3 regions of the Photobacterium sp. GB-50 genome follow, and region 2 is predicted to be linked to each of the others. Evidence: riboswitches for the same ligand, from Rfam matches in the RefSeq annotation. Region 2 holds a riboswitch; each other region holds the start of a gene.
The links. A riboswitch is a leader RNA that binds a small molecule or an ion and turns the genes downstream of it on or off. The one in region 2 is predicted to bind lysine.

Region 1: it holds a riboswitch for lysine, as region 2 does, so the genes downstream of both, C9J41_RS04975 (Na+/H+ antiporter NhaC family protein) here and lysC (lysine-sensitive aspartokinase 3) in region 2, are expected to answer to the same signal.
Region 3: it holds a riboswitch for lysine, as region 2 does, so the genes downstream of both, C9J41_RS01350 (Na+/H+ antiporter NhaC family protein) here and lysC (lysine-sensitive aspartokinase 3) in region 2, are expected to answer to the same signal.

The regions. Positions count from the first base shown of each region.
Region 1 is NZ_PYNX01000002.1:511,897-520,448, forward strand. Features, by position in the region: gene C9J41_RS04945 (hypothetical protein) at 1-271, opposite strand, end outside; gene C9J41_RS04950 (DsrE/DsrF/TusD sulfur relay family protein) at 587-943, shown strand; gene C9J41_RS04955 (5-carboxymethyl-2-hydroxymuconate Delta-isomerase) at 1,123-1,464, shown strand; gene C9J41_RS04960 (cystatin domain-containing protein) at 1,588-1,983, shown strand; gene C9J41_RS04965 (Qnr family pentapeptide repeat protein) at 2,084-2,734, shown strand; gene C9J41_RS04970 (VOC family protein) at 2,795-3,235, opposite strand; gene C9J41_RS04975 (Na+/H+ antiporter NhaC family protein) at 3,354-4,934, opposite strand; lysine riboswitch at 5,020-5,193, opposite strand; gene ccoP (cytochrome-c oxidase, cbb3-type subunit III) at 5,330-7,528, opposite strand; gene ccoO (cytochrome-c oxidase, cbb3-type subunit II) at 7,525-8,133, opposite strand; gene ccoN (cytochrome-c oxidase, cbb3-type subunit I) at 8,126-8,552, opposite strand, start outside.
Region 2 is NZ_PYNX01000005.1:234,924-243,475, forward strand. Features, by position in the region: gene C9J41_RS09905 (PglL family O-oligosaccharyltransferase) at 1-507, shown strand, start outside; gene C9J41_RS09910 (alanine--glyoxylate aminotransferase family protein) at 561-1,679, opposite strand; lysine riboswitch at 1,918-2,102, shown strand; gene lysC (lysine-sensitive aspartokinase 3) at 2,204-3,574, shown strand; gene metH (methionine synthase) at 3,657-7,325, opposite strand; gene C9J41_RS09925 (sodium:proton antiporter) at 7,520-8,552, shown strand, end outside.
Region 3 is NZ_PYNX01000001.1:315,285-323,836, forward strand. Features, by position in the region: gene hisC (histidinol-phosphate transaminase) at 1-210, shown strand, start outside; gene hisB (bifunctional histidinol-phosphatase/imidazoleglycerol-phosphate dehydratase HisB) at 222-1,292, shown strand; gene hisH (imidazole glycerol phosphate synthase subunit HisH) at 1,292-1,939, shown strand; gene hisA (1-(5-phosphoribosyl)-5-[(5-phosphoribosylamino)methylideneamino]imidazole-4-carboxamide isomerase) at 1,960-2,694, shown strand; gene hisF (imidazole glycerol phosphate synthase subunit HisF) at 2,705-3,478, shown strand; gene hisIE (bifunctional phosphoribosyl-AMP cyclohydrolase/phosphoribosyl-ATP diphosphatase HisIE) at 3,475-4,098, shown strand; gene C9J41_RS01345 (thymidine kinase) at 4,212-4,790, opposite strand; gene C9J41_RS01350 (Na+/H+ antiporter NhaC family protein) at 4,953-6,551, opposite strand; lysine riboswitch at 6,638-6,818, opposite strand; gene C9J41_RS01355 (H-NS family nucleoid-associated regulatory protein) at 7,180-7,575, shown strand; gene C9J41_RS01360 (lytic transglycosylase domain-containing protein) at 7,810-8,552, opposite strand, start outside.

The sequences.
Region 1 (8,552 bases), on a different contig from region 2:
CTTGTGTAACCACTACACGGGGATAAAGAGTCCGGAAGTGATTAACTTTTTGACTGATACGAATAAAAAAATCATCTCTCATTTCATCCGTAAAAGGCTTGTTCGCAGCAATAACTTCACGCATTTCATCAGTTAAATCGTCATCTGCATGGTAAACAAACCAATCGTCATGAGCACCAATGACATCACCGACAAAAGATTTACCGGCACCAGAAAGACCAAATAAAAATAGGACCGATGGTGCATCGGTTAGTTGAAGACGATGACTCATTTTATGTTCTCATTCTAGAGGTTAAGTACACTTCAGCTGCTATGAATAAACGTGTTAAATCAACTGAGGCGGTAATGTGCCAAATTATTCGAGTTGAGAATAGTAGAATATGCATATAACGTGAATTTGAGATAATAATGTGTACTAACTGAATGTTTTGTAGACGTACAGTGACGTAAAGACATTAAAAATGTGAACTGTGATATTAATTGACTATTGCTATTATTGATCAGTAGTGTTTGGGGTTTTTATATATTTAATCTCATTTTGTGTGACAATAAAGGCAATTGATTTTATTTTTTAGATGGGTATTAAATGCAAACTATTTTAATCGTTATCAATGACGCTCCTTATGGCTCTGAGCGTCCTTTTAATGCATTACGCTTAGCCATTAAACTTAATGAACAGGAAGAACAACCTGTAAGTCTCAAATTGTTTTTAATGTCTGATGCTGTGATGTGCGCGATGAAACAGCAAAATCCGGTAGAAGGCTATGATATTCAACAAATGCTTGAAATCCTTATTGCACAAGGAAGCAAGGTCAAATTGTGTAAAACCTGTTGTTGTGCGCGAGGGCTGTCTGAGTCATTGCTCATTGAAGATTGTGAAATAGGCTCGTTAGATGATTTAGCAAGTTGGACACTAAAGGCGGAAAAAGTACTAACATTTTAATTGTTATGCTCAGTGATTTAACGTAACAGAAAAGAGCTATTTTTGTACAGGAATCACAGAAAGCAAAAGAACTCAGATATTAAATGTATTTATTATCAAAAAGCTGATCAAACTAAGAGTTCTCTTATTTATATATGCTAGTGTCATTAAATAAGCTATTCATATACAGGAGATAAGCTGTGCCGCATTGCATTATTGAATATGCCAAAGATCTTGAAACAGAGATTAATTTAAATGAATTAATGGCAACAACGCATTACGCGACGTTTAGTTCAGGGCTTTTTGATGAAGAAGATATAAAAACCCGTGCCATACCTTATGAGTTATATCGTACAGGGACAACCGAAAAGCCTTTCGTTCATATTACCGTAAGGGTACTTCCAGGTAGAGATCCAAAGCAAAAAGATAATCTATCGGAAGTCATCTTGCACCAAGTGGCAGCAATGTTTCAGAATGATATTTGCGTCACAGTCGAGATTGAAGATATTAATCAGCAATCTTATCGCAAGTATGTCATATAAAAATGCAAATATAATTGCTTTATATCATTACTTATAGCAATAAATCACCGTTCGAATAAAGTATATTTGCACTTAATCATGTTTTCTGTTGATATATATGCAGAAAATGTGAATTAGGATTTGATGATGAATAAGAAAGTTTTACTCATTGCTTTAAGCTCAGTTACATTAGTTGCATGTAATTCTGCAAAAGACGTAACTTCGAATGAGGCGAATATGCAAGAAAGTTGTAATTTTTCTCACGCAATCGTTGGTGGTTGGGCACAAGGTGACATAACACCTGAAGTGGAACAAGCAGCAAAAGACGCCGTTAAAGCAATCCCTGGTGAGCATCAGCTCGGTAAAATCTATCATGTAACACAGCAAGTGGTTGCAGGTATGAACTACTCAATTACATTTAGTATTGAAAATGGTGATTACTACAATGCGACTGTTTTCCATAGCCTACAGAATACTTATGATGTTAAAGATGTAAAACAAGTATCATCAGTAGCTTCGAATTGTGATGTTCATAAGTAATTAAATAATAAGTTCTAATAGATTGAGAAAGCGCTATTATTGAGCAATCAGTAATTGCGCTTTTTTTTGATCAGTCGCAGAGTAATAGAAGAGATAATGTATGCATGTTGTAGGTCAGTGCTATCAAGATGAAAGCTTTTCTAAACAAGAATTGTCCGAAGCTATTTTTGAAAATTGTCAGTTTTATCGTTGTGATTTCTCACGTGCAAATTTAGTTGAAGCGAGTTTTATCAACTGTAATTTTATTGATGTGGGGGATGACAAAGGCTGTGATTTTTCCTATTCAAAGCTCAAAGATGCGAGTTTTAAGCAGTGTAATTTGTCAATGGCTAGTTTTCGTAATGCGCAGTGTTTTGGCATAGAAATGCGACAATCTAATCTCCAAGGCGTTGATTTTCAATATGCTTCTTTTGCAAATTATATTACCCATAACACTTTCTTTTGCTCGGCATTTATCACTGGCTGCAATTTACGTTATAGCAATTTCGAAGACATAAAATTAGAGCAGTGCGAACTGTTTGAAAACCGATGGAATGGGGCTAATTTGTTGGCAACATCGTTTAAAGGATCTGACTTAAGTCGCGGTGAGTTTTCCTCTGAACAGTGGGGTCAATGCGTTGTAGAAGACGCAGATCTTTGTCATGTGGATTTAGAGGGAGTTGATATTCGACGTGTGAATTTGAACGGTGTAAAAATTTGCGACTGGCAACAAGAGCAATTACTAAGTCAACTTGGCATTATTGTGCTTTAAAGGCTCTATAACTGTCGGTATTATTGAATAAAATAATACCGACAAACAAAAAGCTATTTCTTACCATTCACCTTGGTTTTGCATCGAAGCCCAAGGTTCAGCGGGTTCTAGTGCGTCACCTTTTTGTAGCAGTTCAATCGAAATACCATCAGGTGAACGAACAAATGCCATATGTCCATCACGGGGTGGGCGATTAATGACAACACCATTATTTTGTAAATGAGCACATAAATCGTAAATATTATCGACGGCAAAAGCGAGGTGACCAAAATTACGGCCACCAGTGTACGATTCTGGATCCCAGTTATAAGTTAGTTCTAATAAAGGCGATTGTGTTTCTTTTGCCGTTTCTGCCTGATTAGGTGCAGCTAAAAATACGAGAGTAAAACGTCCACGTTCGCTTTCTTTTCGTCGAATTTCTACCAAACCAAGCTTGTTACAGTAAAAATCTAGTGAAGCATCTAAGTTGCTCACTCGTACCATGGTATGTAAGTATTCCATTCTATTTCCTAGCTTTTATACAAAAAAATCCCCGTTGTCTAATACTTAGCATAAAGCAAATGCGTATTAAAACGAACGGGGATTATTAGATTTTATGATCTAATATTAATGTATTTATTTATGCTGTTACCGCTTGCAGTTGTTTCTTATGACGACGTAGGTGAATCGTACAACATGCAAGGAACCAAACAGAGCTTACTGCAATACCCGCAATTGTTGAAGATAAGATACCCATTGCCAAATAACCTAATAGTGCGCCAAAAGCGACAGTAATAGCATAAGGAAGCTGAGTCATAACGTGATCCATATGGTGACTACCTGCACCTGTTGCAGACAAGATACTTGTGCTTGAAATAGGTGAGCTGTGATCACCAAATACCGAACCTGCAAGTACTGCAGATAACATCGGCATTAATAGGTGAGCATCACTTGCTACCGCCATATCACCAGCAAGTGGCAACATAATACCGAACGTGCCCCAGCTTGTACCTGTCGCAAATGACATTGCACATGAAAGGATGAAGACTAACGCTGGTAGTAATTCCGTTGGGAACCCCCCTTTTGTTAAAGAGGCTAGGTATTGGCCTGTAGACATATCACTCACAACAGTACCGATCGTCCATGCAAAAAGTAGAATAATGATTGCAGGGATCATCGCTTGTACACCTTGAGGTGCCGCAGTTAACCAAGTCTTACGTGGCAGCTTTAAACGTAAAGCTAGAAGAATAGAAACAGCGAGGCTACATAAAGATGCATTAACCAATGAAGCACCTAGATCGGTATGCTCTAAAGAAGCAATTAAGCTAAAAGCCTCGCCTTTTGCGCTTAATACTTCAGCACCACTGATGATCATAAAGATAACGCTTGAGACTGTCAGTGTCAGAATAGGCAATACCATATCAATCATAGTACCTTGGCCTTCAGACTCAGTGGTAATTTCTAAGCCTTTAGGGTGGCCTTTAGATTCATCCCAAAGCTTACCTTCTTCTGCCCATGCTTCGTGTTGACGCATTGGACCAATGTTAAGTTGGAAGAAAATAACAACGATAACCATTAATAGCGTAAACACGGCGTATAAGTTCATTGGGATCATTTGAACAAACAATGAAATAGCACTGATATCGGTAATATGGTTTGTTACTAAAATACCGCTAAGAATAGCAATAATGTAAGCACCCCAAGAAGAAATTGGCGTGATAACACAAACAGGTGCAGCCGTTGAATCAAGTAAATAAGCAAGCTTTGCACGTGAGATATTGAAGCGATCTGTTACTGGGCGACAAATAGGCCCCACAGATAAGCTATGGAAAAAGTCATCAATAAAGAAAGCAAAAACCATTAAACCCGTTAGCATATTTGCGCTACGGCGATCTTTACAGCGACGAACACCCCATTCAGCAAATGCTTTAGTGGCACCTGTTGCTGTCATTAAGCTGATCAAACCACCGAGCAAAAGCATAAAGATGATCATATTAACGTTACCGCTATTTACAGCACCGTCTGCCCAAACAAGGCCTACAACTTTATTTACGATATATTGAAGCGCCGCTAAAGGGCTGTAATCATTAAGAAGGATTGCGCCTGCAACAATACCAAGGCCAAGTGATAACAATACACGTCGTGTAGTGATTGCTAAAACAACCGCCAGTAAGGGTGGTACAACTGATAGCAGGGAGTCAGAATATTGAACTAGATTCATGGATCTCTTAAACACCTATATTAGGTGGAGATCTACCGAAAGGATAGAGAAACAGATTTCAGGAGAAAAAATACTTCTTCGTATCCCTTAGGGTAGCGCTCCATAGACAAAATAACTATGGCAGTTCTGCACTTATTTAATGCAGACCCAGCGATTGTTGACGACACAACAAACACTTCGGCGCCGACTCCTTTCCCCAGACTTCAAAGGTGTCACCCTCCATCCGGATACTTTTAGGCAGCGCGCCTCTACTCAAAGGATTGAAATTTGATGATACCTATTAATTTTGCTTAGGCAATAAAAAGCAGACAGAAAATGCATATTAATTGTAAATATTGTTACTGTTGATGGCATGTTAACCAATTAGTAGCGATATATTCCATTTAGATAATCGCTCATTCTGTTATGCTATTGGGCTGATTTTGTTCTGGTGTTGTCATGGAGTGTATATTCCCAGCATAGCCACCTTTAATTAAATCTTTTCTTACCTCTGCTACTTCTTGTGGTGTAACAGGTACAGTTCTATCACCTAACTTATCGCGGACAAAGCTAATTAATTTCGCAAGGTTGGCATCACTGAGCACCGAGTTAAAGCTACTCATAGGCATAAAGTTACTGTCTTGTTCCATGAAGTTTGGCGATAAACCACGAATGGTAACGGCAATCGTATCGTAAGGATCACTGTGCATAATTATCCCGTTGTTAAGCAGCGTAGGGGCGATCCCTTTCCTACCTTTACCGTCTTTACCATGGCATGCACCACAGGTTTGCACATACACACCATATAGTTTGGCTTCGTTTTCAGGATCGTTGCTACTTAACGGTTTTAGCTCAACGGTTTGAATATCAACATTGGCTGGCACCAAGTCACCAAAGCCTGGTGGGTTAAGCTGAGGAACCGAGCTATCTAACTCGTTATATTTATCGCCAGTGATCAAGTATTCCGCAATGGCTGCGACGTCTTGTTCTGTCAAGAAACGGGTACTGTTTTGTACCACTTCCGCCATACCACCAAATGCGGTTCCTTTATCTGAATGACCCGTTTTTAAAAAGTCGGTTAGTGTTTTTACATCCCAACGATCTTGATATAGCTCTGTTGCGGTAATATTTGGGGCTTTCCAGCCATCAATCAAATTACCTTGGAATAGCTCTTTTTCTATCAAGGCTTGTGCAACGTTACGTGGAGTATGACATTCCGAACAATGGCCTAACCCCATGGTTAAATATTTACCCCGTTTCCATTGTTCGGTGGCATCTGCTGGGTATTGCAAAGGGTCGGTATTAAGAAAGGCAATATTCCAACCAAGTAGTCCTAACCGGATATTACTTGGGAACATCATCTTGTTTTCTTCATTACGAGTATTCACAAAATTAAGCGATTGCATGTAAGCCCAAAGTGCTTGGGTGTCTTCATCTGTCACATATTGATAAGACGAGTAGGGCATCGCTGGATATAGGTAGCCATGTTTGCCTTTACCTTTATGTAGCGCATCATAAAATTCATCATAGGTGTAATCCCCAATACCATAGGTTGGATGTGCTGAAATATTGGTAGAATAAAGCGTGCCAAATGGCGTTAAAAATCCTAAACCGCCACCAAATGGTTCGCCACCTTCACCAGTGTGACAAGCAATACAATCTCCTGCATAAGCAAGGTATTGCCCTTTACTAACCATATCCGGATCAAGTGCTGCGAGTTTCTCGTTTTGTCTATTTCCTTGGTGGCGAATATAAGCCCCTAATGCTTGAATTTCGCTATCGCTGAGTTGCTCTTCAAAAGCAGGCATGAGATTGTTCAAGCCATATTTTACCGTTGAAATAATACCTTCAACGCTGCCATCGTGAAGCCAGATATTATCGGTTAGATTTGGCGCACCAATCGCAGTATTACCTTTTGCATTACTGCCATGACAAGCCGTACAGTTAGCATCAAATACGGTTTTACCGAGTTCAAGCTTGACCGCTGGCTCTGAGATAATGCGATTTTTTTCAAGTGAAGCGACATAATATGAAACATTCTCAATTTCTTCTTCAGTCAGAATATCTTTCCAACCAGCCATGACTCCGTTACGACCTTTAACAATCGAATGATGGATCGCCTCATCACTACCACCATAAAGCCAAACGGTATCACTTAAATTAGGGAAATGAAGCTGACCTTGTGCTTGATTTAAATGACAAGCCGCACAATGGGTTTGAAATAAAGCACGCCCAGCGACCACAATTTCAGGCGAGGTACTTAATGCTTGAAATGATGTATCACTATTAGGTACTTGGCTAATTTGTTTGGCTAATGAAGTAGTAGAGGTTGAAGCCGCTTCACTACTTGATTGCCACTTCATGAGTCCTTGCCAGTTTCCCATGCCAGGATAGAGCACCAAAAAAACGGCAGCGATAATGAAAGCGAGAAGATAAGAAAGAAGTAAAAGGTTTGGTACGGCGGCATCGTTTTCATCGATACCATCAAAGCTATCGACGGTTCGATTAGCGTTGGCTGCACTGTTTTTCTTCCAGTAGTACGCAACAACGACGATCATAATTGCGAGAAAAATAAGGGTTAGGATAATGACCCAACCACTCCAAAAAGTACTCATGGTCGTACTCCTTGATCTTGTCCCAGACTTTGTAGATAGGCGATTAATGCCTGTGCCTTGGTTTTACCTTTTACTTCTAATCGTGCCTGTTTAATTTCCTTATCAGTGTAAGGAACACCAAGCGTACGTAATGCAATTAGTTTTGCATCAATATCTTCACCATCAAGTACTTGTTCAAAGAGCCAAGGATAAGAGGGCATAATCGAAGTTGGTACAACATCACGAGGGTTTCTTAGGTGAATGATGTGCCATTGATCAGAATATTTTCGACCTAAATTAGTGAGATCAGGTCCAGTACGTTTTGAACCCCATAAATTGGGATGTTCATAAATATCGTCACTTTCTCGGCTATATCGTCCATAACGTTTAATTTCTGCATTTAATGGACGTACCATCATGGTATGACAAGTATGGCAACCTTCACTGATATAAATATCACGCCCAGCAACTTCTAATGCGGTTAATGGTTTCGCGCTTGATTCAGCAATTAACTTATCTTGGTAAAAAAAAGCAGGAAGTACCCATACTAAGAATGAAAAGGCAGCAACCAAAGTTGTTGCAACAATAAGGATCACTACAGATGAGGTAAAATCTTTATTAATCATGAGTATCTACCTTTTCTGTTGCTGCATTTTGATGCTTAACTGATCTAGGTTTTGGCTGTTTTAGCGTTCTGTATAGGTTATAAATCATTAAAATTATACCTAACACAAACAACGCACCACCGATAAAGCGAACTAACATCCACGGTGCACTGAAGTTCATCGCTTCGACAAAACTATAGCTAAGAGAGCCATTAGGATCTTCTTTTAGCCACATGTAGCCCTGTCCGATCCCAGCTATCCACAGTGCAACGGCATAAAGTACAATCCCAATATGTGCAAACCAGAAATGCCATTTAACTAAACGATTTGACCACAATTGCTCGTGACCATATAAACGAGGAATAAAGTAATAAAATACGGCAATGGCAGACATGCCAACCCAACCTAGGGCTCCTGAATGCACATGACCGATGATCCAA
Region 2 (8,552 bases):
TGGCTGATCTTTATCATACTGATATTTTGGGTAGATAACCTCACCACCAAATATCATCGCCAATCATTAAGCTACGTACTAGGGCTGAAAGTTTTCGCACTTATTGTACCAATTTTTATCTCTAGCTTTATGATAACGACCCTGTATTCAGGTTGGCAGTTAACTAAATTTGAAACCACTCGACCAGTAAATATTGAATACTTACTTAAGGTGAATAATCCATGGTCGTGGAAAAACCGTTTTGATTGGGATTTACAACTGACCCAACTGCAACTCGGAATTAGCAGTAATAAGCCAGCACTAATTGAAGACTATATTCAATGGGCAACCGAGAAAGCGAAAACGTGGCCGCGACCAGCGCTGTATCAAAACCTGATCCTTGCTTACGATGCCCTCGGCAATAAAGAGCAAGCATCACAAATCAGAGATGAAGCGCTGTTCTTATTCCCATCTTTAAATTTTGAGCAGCAAAACAGCGAAGCAAAGGCAACGTCTGCTGCTAAATAACCATAAAAAATGGCTACCCAATTGGTAGCCATTTTTATTTACTCATCAATAAATTACTTCAATGTGGTTTCTAGCGCTTTTAAGCACAGCGCAACATTTTCACTTCTCGCACCATAGCCCATCAAACCGATACGCCACGCTTTACCTGCCAACGCACCTAAACCTGCTCCGATTTCCAAGTTGTAACGTTGCAGCAACTCATTACGTACCTCAGCATCATCAACGCCTTCAGGGATATAAACCGCATTGAGTTGGGGTAAACGTGAGGTTTCTTCTACCACAAATTTGATACCAAGCTTTTCAAGCCCAACTTTAAGCTCTTCATGGACATTTCGATGGCGCTGCCATGCATTTTCTAACCCTTCGTTTTGCAATAATACCAAGGCTTCATGCAACGCATATAAACTGTTTACAGGTGCAGTGTGGTGATAGCTACGCTTACCTTCACCACTCCAATAACCTAGCACCAAACTTTGATCTAAAAACCAACTTTGTACTTTGGTTTTACGTTGCTGGATCTTATCAATCGCCTTTTGAGAAAACGTTAATGGCGATAACCCCGGCGTACAGGACAAACACTTTTGGCTACCTGAATAAACCGCATCTAATTGCCACTCGTCCACCAGCAAAGGAACACCACCAAGTGATGTCACCGCATCAACAATCGTTAAGCAATCATGTTTACGGGCAATTTTTGCAAGTGTTTTCGCATCACTCAATGCGCCGGTTGAGGTTTCGGCATGTACAAAAGCAACAATTTTAATTTCAGGATCGTTTTGTAACGCTTGCTCCACTAAATCAGGATCAACCGCCGCCCCCCATTCGTTATCCACAACGATAGCAACACCACCACAACGCTCGACATTTTCCCGCATCCGTTCCCCGAAAACGCCATTACGGCAAACTAGTACTTTATCCCCAGCTTCAACGAGATTAACAAAGCAGGCTTCCATTCCTGCACTACCTGGCGCTGAAACAGCGATGGTAAAGGCATTTTGGGTTTGAAAGGCATATTGCAACAATTGTTTTAATTCATCCATCATGCCGATAAATAATGGATCAAGGTGCCCTACCGTAGGACGACTAAGCGCTTGTAATACTTGCGGATAAATATCTGATGGTCCCGGCCCCATGAGGGTTCGATGCGGTGGGATAAAGCTGGTAATTGTCATTCTTTTGCTCCGTAAAGTCATTGTCCCTGTCGATATTTTTATGTGGAACGCGTTGCTATCTATTTTAGAGTATTAGAGCCCCTTCATTGGTGCAAGCGACCTATACCGATCCCATGACACACATTGACGAAATATCATATGTAAATAAATTGTCATATTCCATTTGACAACAGGGTGATGAATCTTATTCAATAAGATGATATTTTATTCAAGCACTTATTATTCAAACAGTACGACTTTAAACGGAAGAGGAGCGTTACCTAGGTATCATAATGACAGGACCCCATCCAATCGCCATTATGAGAGGGAGAGTAACGCCGAGGTATAACTGATTAGGGGATGAGTTATATCGGCTATGAAGGTTGAATCCTTCTAGCTGTCACCAAGGTCAATGATTGACATTGGTGGGGAGCTTCTGGGTGAGTGACTATTCACCTCTTATGCTCTCCTGACAGGATGTCGGGAATACTCCCGAAAAAATAGCCTACCTTGTGATGTGTTTACTATTTAGGGAGAAATTAATTATGGACAAGGCTGCAACACATTCAGATTCACTCACTGTCGCAAAATTTGGCGGTACCAGTGTTGCTGATTACACCGCAATGAGCCGAAGTGCTGCCATTGTTATTGCTAATCCAGACACTAAAATTGTGTTAATCAGCGCCTGCTCTGGTGTCACGAATATTCTGGTAGAACTTGCCAATGGCGTGAGCGATTCAACGACCCGCCAACAACGCATTCAGACACTGACCCAAACCCACCAAGATGTTCTTGATCAACTTCAGCACCCAGAAAATATTCAAGACGCTATTTACGGCCTACTTGATAACATCGCAACCTTAGCTGAACATGCGGCATCAACAACCTCTGCACAATTGACCGATCAAATTGTTAGCCATGGCGAGCTGCTTTCAACCCATCTTTTTAGTCAAATATTAGTCGAGCTAAACGCCCCAGCTGTACGTGTAGATATTCGTTCCATCATGCGTACTGATGATCAATTTGGTAAAGCGATCCCACAGCCAGAAACCATTAAGCAATTAGCGACTGAGCAATTATTACCACTATTAGACAATAATATCGTGGTATCACAGGGCTTTATTGGATCAAACAGCCAAGGTGTTACGACAACACTTGGTCGTGGGGGGAGTGACTATAGTGCCGCTTTAATCGCAGAAGCCGTAAATGCTAGCACATTAGAGATTTGGACTGACGTACCGGGTTTATACACTACCGACCCACGTATTACATCAGCCGCGAAACCGATCAAAGAGATCAGTTTTAGTGAAGCTTCTGAAATGGCAAACTTTGGTGCTAAAATTTTACACCCATCAACCCTAGTACCTGCTGTTCGTCAACAGATCCCAGTATTTGTAGGTTCATCAAAAGCACCAGAGCAAGGCGGTACTTGGATCAGACAATCCGTTGAAGAAGCGCCACTATTTAGAGCACTCGCATTACGTGCCAACCAAACCATGGTGACACTTACTAGCTTAAATATGTTCCATGCATATGGCTTTTTAGCAGAAGTCTTTCGTATCTTGGCTGAACATAAAATCTCAGTTGATCTCATCACAACCTCAGAGGTCAGCGTTTCACTTACCTTAGATCAAACCGATACTGGTGGCGGTGCGCCAACGCTTCCGCTTCAAGTCGTTGAAGAATTAAGCCAATTATGTGTGGTTGACGTCGAGCAAGGGCTATCACTGGTTGCACTTATCGGTAACCAAATGAGTGATACGAAAGGCTCAGCCAAAGATATCTTTGGCGCGCTAGAAGATCATAACCTTCGTATGATTTGCTACGGTGCTAGCCCACATAATTTATGTTTCTTAATTAATGAAGATGAAGCTAAAGACGTGGTTCGCACACTGCACGCATCTTTGTTGGAATAAGCTCTTTCTAACTAACCCAAATAAAGTTCCGATAAACAAAAAGGCGCATTGAGCGCCTTTTTTATTCACTATCGATTAAGCATTAAAGATTTGGGCCTAACCATTTCTCAGCTTCGATCAAATCCCAACCTTTTCGATCGGCATAACTTTCTAACTGATCTTGCTGGATCTGAGCAACCGCAAAGTAACGAGAATCAGGATGTGAGAAATACCATCCCGAAACGGCAGCACCAGGCCACATTGCGTAACTTTCCGTTAGTACCATGCCAGTATTTTTCTCAGCATCAAGTAACTGCCAAATAGCACCTTTTTCGGTATGCTCAGGACATGCGGCGTAACCAGGTGCAGGACGAATACCTTGATACTTTTCTCGGATCAAATCGTCATTATTCAGATTTTCATCAGCTGCATAGCCCCAAATATCTTTACGTACCATTTCATGCATACATTCAGCAAAGGCTTCCGCTAATCGATCCGCAACAGCCTGTACCATAATGGCATTGTAATCATCACCTTTTGCTTTAAATTGCTCAGCAATGTCATATTCACCAATCCCACCTGTTACCGCAAAAGCGCCAATCCAATCAGCCTTGCCGCTCTCTTTAGGCGCAATATAGTCAGATAAACAATAGTTAGGACCTTTCGGCTTTTTGGTTTGCTGACGTAAACCATGCAGCACAGTTAAAACATCAGTTCGGCTATCGTCTGTGTACACTTCAATATCATCACCGACATTATTGGCAGGGAATAAACCACACACACCGTTAGCTTTAATCATGCCTGTTTTCTCGATCTCATCTAAGATTTTATTAGCATCATTAAACAACTTAGTCGCTTCTTCACCCACAACTTCATGACGAAGAATCGTTGGGTATTTACCACTTAATGACCACGTCATGAAAAATGGCGTCCAATCGATATACTTACGAATTTCAGCTACAGGGAAATCAGTGAAGGTGTGAACACCGGCTTTTTTCGGTACTGGCGGCGTATAATTTTGCCAATCAATATTAACCGCATTAGCACGTGCTTCTTCTAACGAAATAGGTGCGGTACGTGGTTTCTTACGCGCATGTTGTTCACGTACCACATCGTACTCTTGGTTTAAACGCTCAACAAACGCTGGCTTTTGTTCATCAGACAATAACGCAGAACAAACACCTACTGCGCGTGATGCATTAGATACATACACTACTGGCTGATTGTAGTTTTGCTCAATCTTAACCGCCGTGTGGGCTTTAGAAGTTGTTGCACCACCGATAAGCAAAGGGATATCAAATCCTTGTCGCTCCATTTCTTTGGCAACATGGACCATTTCATCAAGCGATGGCGTGATCAAACCCGACAAGCCAATAATATCGACGTTTTCTTCTTTGGCGACTTTTAGAATTTTATCGCATGACACCATCACTCCAAGATCGATAATCTCGTAGTTATTACATTGCAGTACAACGCCGACTATATTCTTACCAATATCGTGAACATCGCCTTTAACGGTTGCTAGAAGTATTTTACCGTTGGTTTGTCCAGCCTGCTTTTCAGCATCAATATACGGCTCTAAATAGGCAACAGCTTGCTTCATGACTCGAGCCGATTTTACGACTTGCGGTAAGAACATCTTACCTTCACCAAATAGATCACCAACGACGTTCATCCCAGCCATTAATGGCCCTTCGATCACTTCGAGTGGTTTACTGGCTTTCTGACGAGATTCTTCAGTATCTTCAACAATAAATTCGGTTATACCTTTAACTAGCGCATGCTCTAAACGCTTTTCAACTGGCCATCCGCGCCATTCTGCAGCGCTGCGATCTTCTTCAACATTACCGCTATCTCTGTATTTAGCGGCAATGTCTAATAAGCGCTCTGTACTATCATCACGGCGATTAAGCACAACGTCTTCAACCGCATCGCGTAATTCATCAGGCAGATCATCATAAATTGCAAGCTGACCTGCATTGACAATCCCCATATCCATACCGTTTTTAAAACAGTAATAAAGAAAAACAGCATGGATCGCTTCACGAACTGCGTTGTTACCACGGAAAGAGAACGAAACATTCGACACCCCGCCTGATACCATGGCATACGGCAGCGTACGTTTGATATCCCCTACCGCTTCAATAAAATCAACGGCGTAATTGTTGTGCTCTTCAATACCTGTCGCAACAGCAAAAATATTAGGATCAAAAATAATATCTTCAGGTGGAAAGCCGACTTCATCAACCAACACACGATAAGCATTAGTACAAATTTCAATTTTACGTTCGCGAGTATCCGCCTGACCAACTTCATCAAATGCCATTACGATAATCGCTGCACCATAACGACGAAGTAATTTCGCTTGAGTGATAAAGTTATCTTTACCTTCCTTCATCGAGATAGAGTTAACAACAGGCTTTCCTTGTACACATTTAAGCCCTGCTTCTAACACTTCCCATTTAGAAGAATCAACCATAATAGGCACTTTTGATATTTCGGGCTCTGTAGCACAAAGGTTTAAAAAGCGTACCATTGCAGCCTTCGCATCAAGCATCCCCTCATCCATATTAATATCGATGATTTGAGCCCCAGCCTCTACTTGCTGACGAGCAACCTCTAATGCTTCATCATAAAGCTCTTCTTTGATTAGGCGCTTAAATCGAGCCGAGCCTGTCACATTGGTACGTTCACCAACGTTAATAAATAAGGTATCAGCATCAATCGTTAACGGCTCTAACCCTGATAAACGGCAAGCAATAGGAATATCAGGTAATTGGCGAGGTTTTAGATTTTGAGTCGCTTCATACATGTGGCGGATATGCTCTGGCGTAGTACCACAGCAGCCCCCCACCATATTGAGAAAACCACTTTTCGCCCACTCGCGGATATGTTCTGCCATTTCTTCAGCTTCAAGATCATATTCGCCGAAGGCATTAGGTAAACCCGCATTTGGGTGAGCTGAAACAGCACATTCTGAAATACGCGATAACTCTTCAACATACTGACGTAATTCATCGGGCCCAAGCGCACAGTTCAAACCAAAGGAAATAGGTTTAACATGACGTAATGAGTTATAAAACGCTTCCGTTGTTTGTCCAGAAAGAGTACGTCCCGAGGCATCTGTTATGGTGCCTGAAATCATCACTGGTAGTTCAAAACCCAATTCTTCAAAAACCCCAGAAACAGCAAAAGCGCAAGCTTTAGCATTCAAGGTATCAAAGATAGTTTCAAGCAAGATAATATCGGCGCCACCTCGAATTAAGGCATGTGTCGATTCGGAATAGGCTTCAACTAGTTCATCAAAGGTAACATTACGATAGCCAGGATCGTTAACATCAGGAGAGATAGAGCAAGTACGGTTTGTCGGTCCTAAAACACCGGCAACAAAACGTGGTTTTTCTGGTGTTTTAGCGGTCCATTCATCAGCAGCAAGACGAGCGAGACGCGCTGCTTCATAGTTAATTTCCGCGCTCAACGATTCCATGTCGTAATCCGCCATCGCAATCGTTGTAGCATTAAAAGTGTTGGTTTCTAGAATATCCGCCCCGGCTTCTAAATACGCGAGGTGAATATCTTTAATCAGCTGGGGTTGGGTTAATACTAAAAGATCATTATTCCCTTTTAGATCAGAATGCCAATCAGCAAATCGTTGACCTCGATAATCATCTTCTTCCAATTTATAACCTTGGATCATGGTGCCCATGCCACCATCAATGATCAGGATTTGCTCTTCCAACCGCTTATGCAGTAATTCCTTGCTGTTTAACACGTCACTACATCCTTATAATCCATTACAGCTTTGTAACATCCTACCACACTTCAATTGGGGATAAAGAAAGCTAAATATAATTTACACAACAAAAGCTTTTCAAAATAAAACAAATTATCAGTAGCCATTAATTACTGATGGTTTTACTATTTCGTCACAAGTTTTCTAACAACCCACCAATCTAGAGGTTACGCATGTCGGTCTATAGCACACTCTGCTTTCTGGCTGCAGCAGCAATGCTTATTGCTTTTGTAAACAGTAAAATAGGTAAGATGCAAACAACCATTGCCATCACTGCCGGATCATTAATCCTGTCACTATTGATCATCATTGCGGGACACAACGGTTGGTTCCATCTTGAAGATGTTGCCGCGACTCAAATCAGCAAAATAAACTTTGAAGATTTCCTATTAAAAGGCATTTTAGGCTTCTTATTATTTGCTGGCGGCTTAGGTATCAAGTTACCCCATCTTGAAGATCAAAAGTGGGAAATTACCGTATTAGCACTGGGCGCCACTTTATTCTCCACCTTTTTTATTGGCTTCAGTTTATGGGGGATCTGCCAGTTAATCGGAATTCAACTAGATCTGATTTACTGTTTACTCTTTGGTGCATTGATTTCCCCTACCGATCCTATTGCTGTATTGGCCATCGTTAAGAAAATGAATGCGCCTCGCCGTATTTCGACTCAAATCGAAGGCGAGTCTTTATTTAATGATGGGTTTGGCCTCGTTATCTTCGTCACCATGTTTACCATTGCTTTTGGTGATACCGCACCAACAGTGATGGGCGTAACCCAGCTATTCTTACAAGAAGCGATTGGTGGCATTGCTTACGGCTTTATTCTTGGTCTAGTTTTCCACTACCTCATTAGCTCAACCAATGATCACTCTATGGAATTACTGCTTACTATCGGTATTCCAACCGCAGGTTATGCTTTAGCAGAAGTTCTTCATGTTTCAGGCCCACTTGCTATGGTGGTATCTGGGATCATGATTGGTAACTGGACCCGTTATATTGGCTTTTCAAAAGAAAGTGAAGAGCACCTAGATCACTTCTGGGAATTGGTTGATGAATTCCTAAATGGGGTCTTATTCCTGTTAATTGGTATGACCATGCTTGGTTTTAGCTTCCACCAAGAAGACTGGATCCTAATGATTATTGCCGTACCTTTAGTTCTTCTAAGCCGTTACATCAGTGTCAAACTGCCATATGTGGGCTTCAATC
Region 3 (8,552 bases), on a different contig from region 2:
ATGTTAGATGGCGTAACCGTATTTGATGGCTACGGTAATTACCTACTGGTTGAATTCCCTAATGCAGATCAACTCTTTAAAGCATTATGGGATAACGGCATTATTTTACGCCGCTCTCCGATTGAAAACTGTATTCGAATCAGTGTAGGTAACCGCGATGAGTGTGAGAAAACTCTCGCCTTTATTCGTAGCCAATTAGAACAACAATAAGGACATTGATTGTGAGCAAGGAAAAGATTTTATTTATTGACCGTGACGGCACCTTAATTGTTGAGCCGCCAGTAGACTTTCAAGTAGACCGTTTAGACAAACTTAAATTTGAACCGAATGTGATTCCTGCCCTACTTGCTTTGCAAAACGCAGGCTACAAACTAGTGATGGTGACAAACCAAGATGGTTTAGGTACAGATAGCTACCCACAGGCAGATTTTGATGCGCCACATAACATGATGATGGAAATCTTCGAATCACAAGGTGTAGTATTTAGCGATGTGCTGATCTGTCCTCACTTTGATAACGAAGGTTGTAGCTGCCGTAAGCCTAAACTTGGACTGGTCAAAGAGTACCTTCAACAAGGTCGCGTCGACTTTGAAACCTCTGCAGTCATTGGTGATCGGATTACCGATCTACAGCTTGCTGAAAATATGGCAATTCGTGGTATACAGTACAACCCTGAAACCATGAATTGGATGCAGATATTAACGGATTTAACCACCCAACCTCGCATTGCTGAAGTAGTACGAACCACCAAAGAAACTGACATTCGCGTTAAAGTGAATTTAGATCAAACGGGCGGTAATACGATTTCAACTGGCCTTGGCTTTTTTGATCACATGTTAGATCAAATCGCCACGCACGGCGGTTTTCAAATGACCTTAACCGTTGATGGTGATTTACACATCGATGATCACCACAGTGTTGAAGATGCTGCACTTGCGTTAGGCGAAGCGTTGAAAAAAGCCTTAGGTGATAAACGTGGAATTGGCCGCTTTGGCTTTAGCCTACCGATGGATGAGTGTTTAGCACAATGCGCGTTAGATCTCTCTGGTCGTCCGTATTTAAAATTTGAAGCACAATTTAGTCGTGATCAAGTCGGTGATTTATCAACGGAAATGGTGCCGCACTTCTTCCGATCTTTAACTGATACGCTCGCTTGTACTCTGCACTTATCATCATCAGGTAATAACGACCACCACATTGTTGAAAGCCTATTTAAAGCTTTCGGGCGCACATTACGCCAAGCGATTAAAGTAGAAGGTAACGAGCTACCAAGCAGTAAAGGAGTGTTGTAATGACAACAACCAATACTCAGCAGCGCGTCGTCATTATTGATACCGGCTGTGCCAATGTCTCTTCTGTTCGCTTTGCTATTGAACGTCTTGGCTATCAAGTAGAAGTCAGCAAAGATCCAGCAGTTGTACTTGCTGCCGATAAACTTTTTCTTCCGGGTGTCGGTACCGCCAGTGAAGCAATGCAGAACCTACAACAGCGTGATTTAGTTGGCTTAGTCAAGCAAGTGACTAAGCCATTATTAGGTATCTGTTTAGGTATGCAATTACTGGGTAAAGCGTCGCAAGAGCACGGGCAAAATGGCAGTGAAATTATTCCCTGCTTAGATTTGTGTAATGCTTCTGTAGAGAAAATCCAAGCAGAGGGGTTACCGCTGCCACATATGGGCTGGAACACCATTACACCGGAAGATAATCACCCACTATTTAAAGGTATTCCTGCGGGAAGCTATTTTTATTTCGTTCATAGTTACGCCATGCCTGTATTTGATCATACCGCGCAGCAAGGTGGCAAAACCATCGCCAGCGCGCAATATGGTCAAAGCTTTACCGCAGCAGTGCAAAATGGCAATTACTACGGGGTGCAATTTCACCCAGAGCGTTCAAGTAAAGCTGGCGCGAAACTCATTCAAAACTTCCTCGAACTATAACGATAACAAAAGGACTTGTTATGATTATTCCAGCATTAGATCTGATTGAAGGCCAAGTCGTTCGTCTATTCCAAGGCGACTATGGTCAAGTGACAGAATACAAAGTCGATCCCGCAGAGCAATTTAATCTTTACCACCAAGCTGGCGCTAACTGGCTACATTTGGTTGATTTAACGGGCGCAAAAGATACGCAAGCGCGTCAGTTATCTTTAATTGAAAAACTACTCAAAAGCACACCAGCCAATGTACAAATTGGTGGTGGCGTACGCACCGAGCAAGACGTCGCAGATCTGTTAAACGCTGGTGCTAAACGTGTGGTAATTGGTTCTACCGCCGTTAAACAACCAGAAATGGTAAAAGGTTGGATGGAAAAATACGGTGCTGAACACATCGTATTGGCTCTGGATATCAACATTGATGACAACGGTAACCGCATTGTCGCTGTCTCTGGTTGGCAAGAAGATTCAGGCGTTACTATTGAGGCGCTATTAGAAAATTTCTTAAAAGTGGGTTTAAAGCACGTGCTGTGTACTGACATTTCTCGCGATGGCACATTGGCTGGTTCAAATGTCGAACTGTATGTCGATCTTTGTCGCCAGTACCCGCAAGTACAATTTCAATCATCTGGTGGCATTGGCTCGCTTGATGATATTGCAGCATTAAAAGGCTCAGGTGTGGCTGGCGTTATTGTCGGTCGCGCCCTACTTGATGGTAAGTTTACTGCCGATCAAGCCTTTACATGCTGGAACAATTAAGGAGACCGCAATGTTAGCTAAACGTATTATTCCTTGTTTAGACGTACGTGATGGTCAAGTTGTAAAAGGTGTCCAATTTCGTAACCACGAAATCATTGGCGACATTGTACCACTGGCAAAACGTTACGCTGAAGAAGGCGCAGATGAATTGGTTTTCTACGATATTACCGCATCAAGTGACGGTCGTGTTGTTGATAAAAGCTGGGTATCTCGCGTTGCAGAAGTGATTGATATTCCATTCTGTGTCGCAGGTGGGATTAAATCTGCTGACGATGCGAGCCGTATTCTTCAATTTGGTGCAGATAAAGTCTCTATCAATTCACCAGCGCTGGCAGATCCAACATTAATCACCACATTGGCGGATAAGTTCGGTGTGCAATGTATCGTTGTCGGTATTGATTCCTATTTTGACGCTGAAACAGGTCAATATCAGGTATACCAATTTACTGGTGATGAAAAGCGTACCAAAGCTACCCAATGGCAAACACGTGATTGGGTTGAAGAAGTTCAACGTCGTGGCGCGGGTGAAATCGTACTGAACATGATGAACCAAGATGGCGTACGTAATGGTTACGACTTAGAGCAACTCAACATGGTACGCAGTGTATGTGACGTGCCTTTAATTGCTTCTGGTGGTGCGGGTGAAATGCAGCACTTTAGCGATGCCTTTAAGCTTGCGAATGTAGACGGCGCCTTAGCTGCCTCTGTTTTCCATAAACAAATCATCAACATTGGTGAGTTAAAGCAATTTCTGAAAACGCAAAATGTGGAGATCCGACTATGAGTTTATTAACCAAAATCAATTGGGAAAAAGTAGCCGGACTGATCCCTGCTATTGTTCAAGATAATGCCAGTGGTCAAGTGCTAATGCTTGGCTACATGAACGAAGATGCGCTTCAAAAGACACTTGATACTAAACAAGTCACTTTCTGGTCTCGCACCAAAGAGCGCCTGTGGACGAAAGGTGAAACATCAGGCAATGTACTGCAACTTAAAAGTATTCAGCTTGATTGTGACCAAGACACCTTATTAGTACACGTCGATCCAATTGGTCCAACGTGCCACTTAAACACGACCACCTGTTTTGATTCTGATGAAAGTGATGCTCAGCCACCGTCACTGGTTTTCCTTCATCAACTTGAGCAGCTCTTGGCGAGTCGTAAAGGTGCAGATCCTGAGTCTTCCTACACAGCTAGCCTCTACGCCCGTGGCACCAAGCGTATATCGCAAAAAGTGGGCGAAGAAGGTGTTGAAGTCGCGCTTGCGGCAACGTCGGGTGACAAAGCGGAATTAGTATGTGAATCAGCGGATTTGATCTATCACCTGCTTGTACTACTTCAAGATCAAGGTTTATCACTGTCAGATGTGACGAATAAACTGCAAGAGCGTCATAATAAGAAATAATTCAATCGTCAGTTACGATGAAAAAGCCAGCCAAATAAGCTGGCTTTTTGTTTCGCAATAATTACGTATTACTGGATAAGATAAAAAGGACTATCCCTATTATCATTAAATAATTAACGACCTAATGCCTCTTTATAATGTAATCGACATACTGATACGTAACGTGCGTTGCCACCAATTTCAACTTGTTCACCATCAGCAATAGCACGACCGGTTTCATCTTGACGGATCACCATGTTTGCTTTGCGACCACAGTGACAAATTGTTTTTAATTCAACTAACTTATCCGCCCACGATAATAAGTAACGACTCCCTTCAAAAAGTTCACCTAAGAAGTCTGTACGTAAGCCGTAACATAAAACCGGAATATCGAGTTTATCGACCACTTCCGTTAATTGATACACCTGCGCTTTAGATAAGAACTGGCATTCATCAATTAATACGCAATCAATTTTACCTTTATCTGATAACGCTTTTAATCGTTCGAATAAATCATCTTCTGCATTAAATAACTCAGCCTCTTCTTCTAAACCAATACGAGAGCTGACTTTACCCACACCAAAGCGATCATCAATCGCAGCAGTAAAAATAACGGGGGTCATTCCTCTTTCGCGATAATTAAACGAGGATTGCAATAATGTGGTCGATTTCCCTGCATTCATTGCAGAGTAATAGAAATACATTTGGGCCATGAGGATTCCCTAGTAATACGATTGGTTTAAAAAAACTGCGCCGATGCTACAGAAATTCACTCACAATGAAAAGTGATAGACTTAACAAGTACACATTAGTTACAAAAAAGCCCATACTCTTTTTCATGAAAAGTGTATGGGCTTAAAAGAACAGAGATAAAATCAGCTTTTTACTGTTGGGACATAAGTACGTCGTGATAACCAAGCAAACAACACACAAACCATAATAAAAGTAATTATAGCCGCGATGAAGGCTACGGGTAATGAGTCAGTCATACCTAGCACAAGGAAGCCAATAGTAGAAACAAAGGCGACAGAAACTGCGTAAGGAAGTTGCGTTGCGACATGATCAATATGATGGCAACGTGCCCCCGTTGAAGACAATATTGTAGTATCTGAAATCGGTGAACAGTGATCACCAAATACAGAGCCTGCTAATACTCCCGCTAGCATTGGTAACATCAAGGTAATATCGGTTGCCCCAGCTAAATCACCAGCTATAGGTAACATAATGCCAAACGTGCCCCACGACGTACCTGTAGAAAATGCCATCACGCCTGATAATAAAAATAAGATCATCGGTAATAACATAGGGTTAATATTCCCTTGTACAAGGGTTGATAAATATTGACCCGTTTTCATATCACCAATAACGCTACCAATACTCCACGCGAATAATAAAATTAAAATCGCACCAAACATGGATTTAGCACCAATCCATAATGTGCGAATAACTTCATTAAATGCAATACGCTGGCGAATGACTGGAATAATCGCAGCAACTAAGCCAAATAAACCACCAAGACAAAGTGACTTACCGACATCAGTATTTTCAAACGCACCTAGCAGAGCAAAAGATTTACCATCTGCTGCTAATGCTTGATAGCCTGTAAAAACCATAAAAAAGAACGTGGCAAATATTAAAATAACAATCGGCCAAATTAAATCGCCAACTTTACCTTTCGTACTTTCAACAATTTCTAATTCGTCAGTTAAATCTTTTGCTTGTTCATCAACATCACCGCCTTCATCAAAACCACGGCCATGCATTGCTGCCATCTCATGTTTTTTCATTGGTCCAATATCCCATTGGAACCAAGACACAACAAAAACCATAGCTAAAGCAAAAATAGCATAGAAGTTCATTGGCGCTAGCGTTAAAAAGGCACTTAAAGGTGTATATTCTGTTACTCCATGCGTAACTAAAATACCGCCAATTAACGTAATTATATACGCACCCCAACTCGATACCGGCATTAGAACGCACATTGGAGCGGCTGTTGAATCTAATATATAAGCCAATTTAGAACGCGATACGTAATAGCGATCCGTTACGGGACGAGCGATAGAACCCACCGCTAAACTATTAAAGTAATCATCAACAAAAATAAACACACCTAAAAAAGCAGCAAGCAGTTTCGCGCCCCTTTTTGTTTTAATTTTTGTTTGTGCCCATGCAGCGAATGCACGAGTACCACCAGACAATGTTAACAATGCTGTCGTCATGCCTAATATAATGAGGAATAAAACAATACTCATATTCCAGGTATTAATACCACCATCAGATATGAATAAGTTTTGTATAGTGCCTCCTAAATAAGAAGCTGAATGGTTAAATGAAAAGTCATTTAAGTAAAGTGCTCCTAATACGATACCCGCACCAAGAGAAACTAACACACGCCGAGAAAGTATCGCTAACCCTAACGCAACAATAGGAGGAATAATGGATACTAATGAATGGGAGTAATCTACTAAATTCATGATCTCAAAGACAACCGAATTAGGTTGGAGATCTACTGGATAACATGGCGGTTAACCATATTTGAAGAACGTCTTGGCTCTTCTCTTTTCACAGTAGCGCTCCATAGTGAATATGATTATATACTATGGCAGTGTTGCACTTATTCAATACAACCCCAGAAAAAGGATTTGACGTCACTCTTACTTCGGCATTAGCTCCTTTCATTAACCGTCATTGGTTTCACCCTCTTGTTAATTACTATTAGATAACGCGCCTCTACCTTACATCAAGGTTGCGATTATTCTACGTAATGTTTCATTATTTGCAACAACATCACATGAAACATTTAACAACAGAACAAATAACATTGCTTTATAAATATAATCTTATCTAAGTATAGCTTCACCCATTAAATATTATGAACCTACGAGCAGATATGTTTCATTTTGTAACCATTTAAACATCTATTAAGCATAAATCCGATATTCGTATTTTTATAAAAATACGAATATCGCTATTATTAACAATTAACAATAAAGAATGTTTAAAGTGTTTTGACATAATGAATAAAAGCATTACTATTGTAATAAATGATTCGACACTGCTATTATTATTTACAGTTAGTTAAAAATAACAGGAAATATAAAAATGTCTGATGCAATGAAAGCACTTTTAAACCTTCGTAGTCTTCGTGCACTTTCTCGTGAATATACTTTAGAGCAACTAGAAGAAGCTTTAGAGAAATTAACTACCGTTGTTCAAGAACGTGCTGAAGCTGAAGAAGAAGAACAAGCAAAAGAAAATGAGCGTAATGAAAAACTAGCTCAATACCGTGAAATGCTATTAGCTGATGGTATCGACCCTGAAGAATTGTTAGCAAGCCTTTCAAAAGCACCAAAAGCAAAACGTGCTGCACGTCCAGCTAAATATAAATTCATCGATGAAAACGGTGAAGAAAAAACGTGGACAGGCCAAGGCCGTACACCAAGCGCGCTTAAGCAAGCACTTGAAAATGGTAAATCTTTAGAAGAATTTGAAATCTAATTTCATTTCCTACCATATATTTAGAAAGCTCAACTTAGTTGGGCTTTTTTTATACTGTCATGAACCAAGAATTATAGACATCAATCTAAACAACGCTGTTTTCGAATTGCTTAAAGATATGTCTAGGCAAATATTTATTCGCTTTTAAATATAGAAAACACATATCAAAATAAAAAGCCAGGCAGTAGTGCCTGACTTTCAATACAGATAACCTTTTATTATTGGTTATAGCTATTAGATACGATCAGCAAGATGGCTGACAGCTAAAGCAAAATAATGAGAACGATTCCATTTCATTAATGTTTGGTAATTACCATAAACAAGGTAAGCACGCCCATGTTCGTCATCAGGTTGAATTAACCATGCATCAATGTCTTCTTTGGGTAAATTCCCACCACTCATAGTACGAACACCGAGTGTTTGCCATTGTGCTAGTGTTTTGGTTTTTTCTACACCCGTACCTTTTAAATCGGCCGATAATGATGATGGGATCTTAACTTGACGTCCCCAAGTATATTTATCATTCCAACCTGATTTTTTTAGGTAATTCGCTGCAGATGCAAAAACATCCGCTTTAGTATTCCAAATATCAGCTTTACCATCATTATTACCATCAACCGCAAAGGTTAAATAAGATGTTGGCATAAATTGGCATTGACCCATCGCCCCTGCCCATGATCCTTTCATCTCATCAATCGTAATATGTCCTTCTTGAAGGATTTGTAATGCCGCCATCACTTGTTTACGAAATAAAGCTTCACGACGACCTTCATAAGCCAACGTGGTTAATGCTTCAACAACATGGTAATTACCTTGTAATTTACCAAAGTTACTTTCAACTCCCCACAACGCAACAATAAAACGTGGCTGTACGCCGTATTCTTTACCTATCCGATCTAATGTTGTTTTATTCTCTTGATATAAACGACGTGCTTGTTTTACTTTCCAGTCAGGTACAGCGCGTGGAATATATTGAT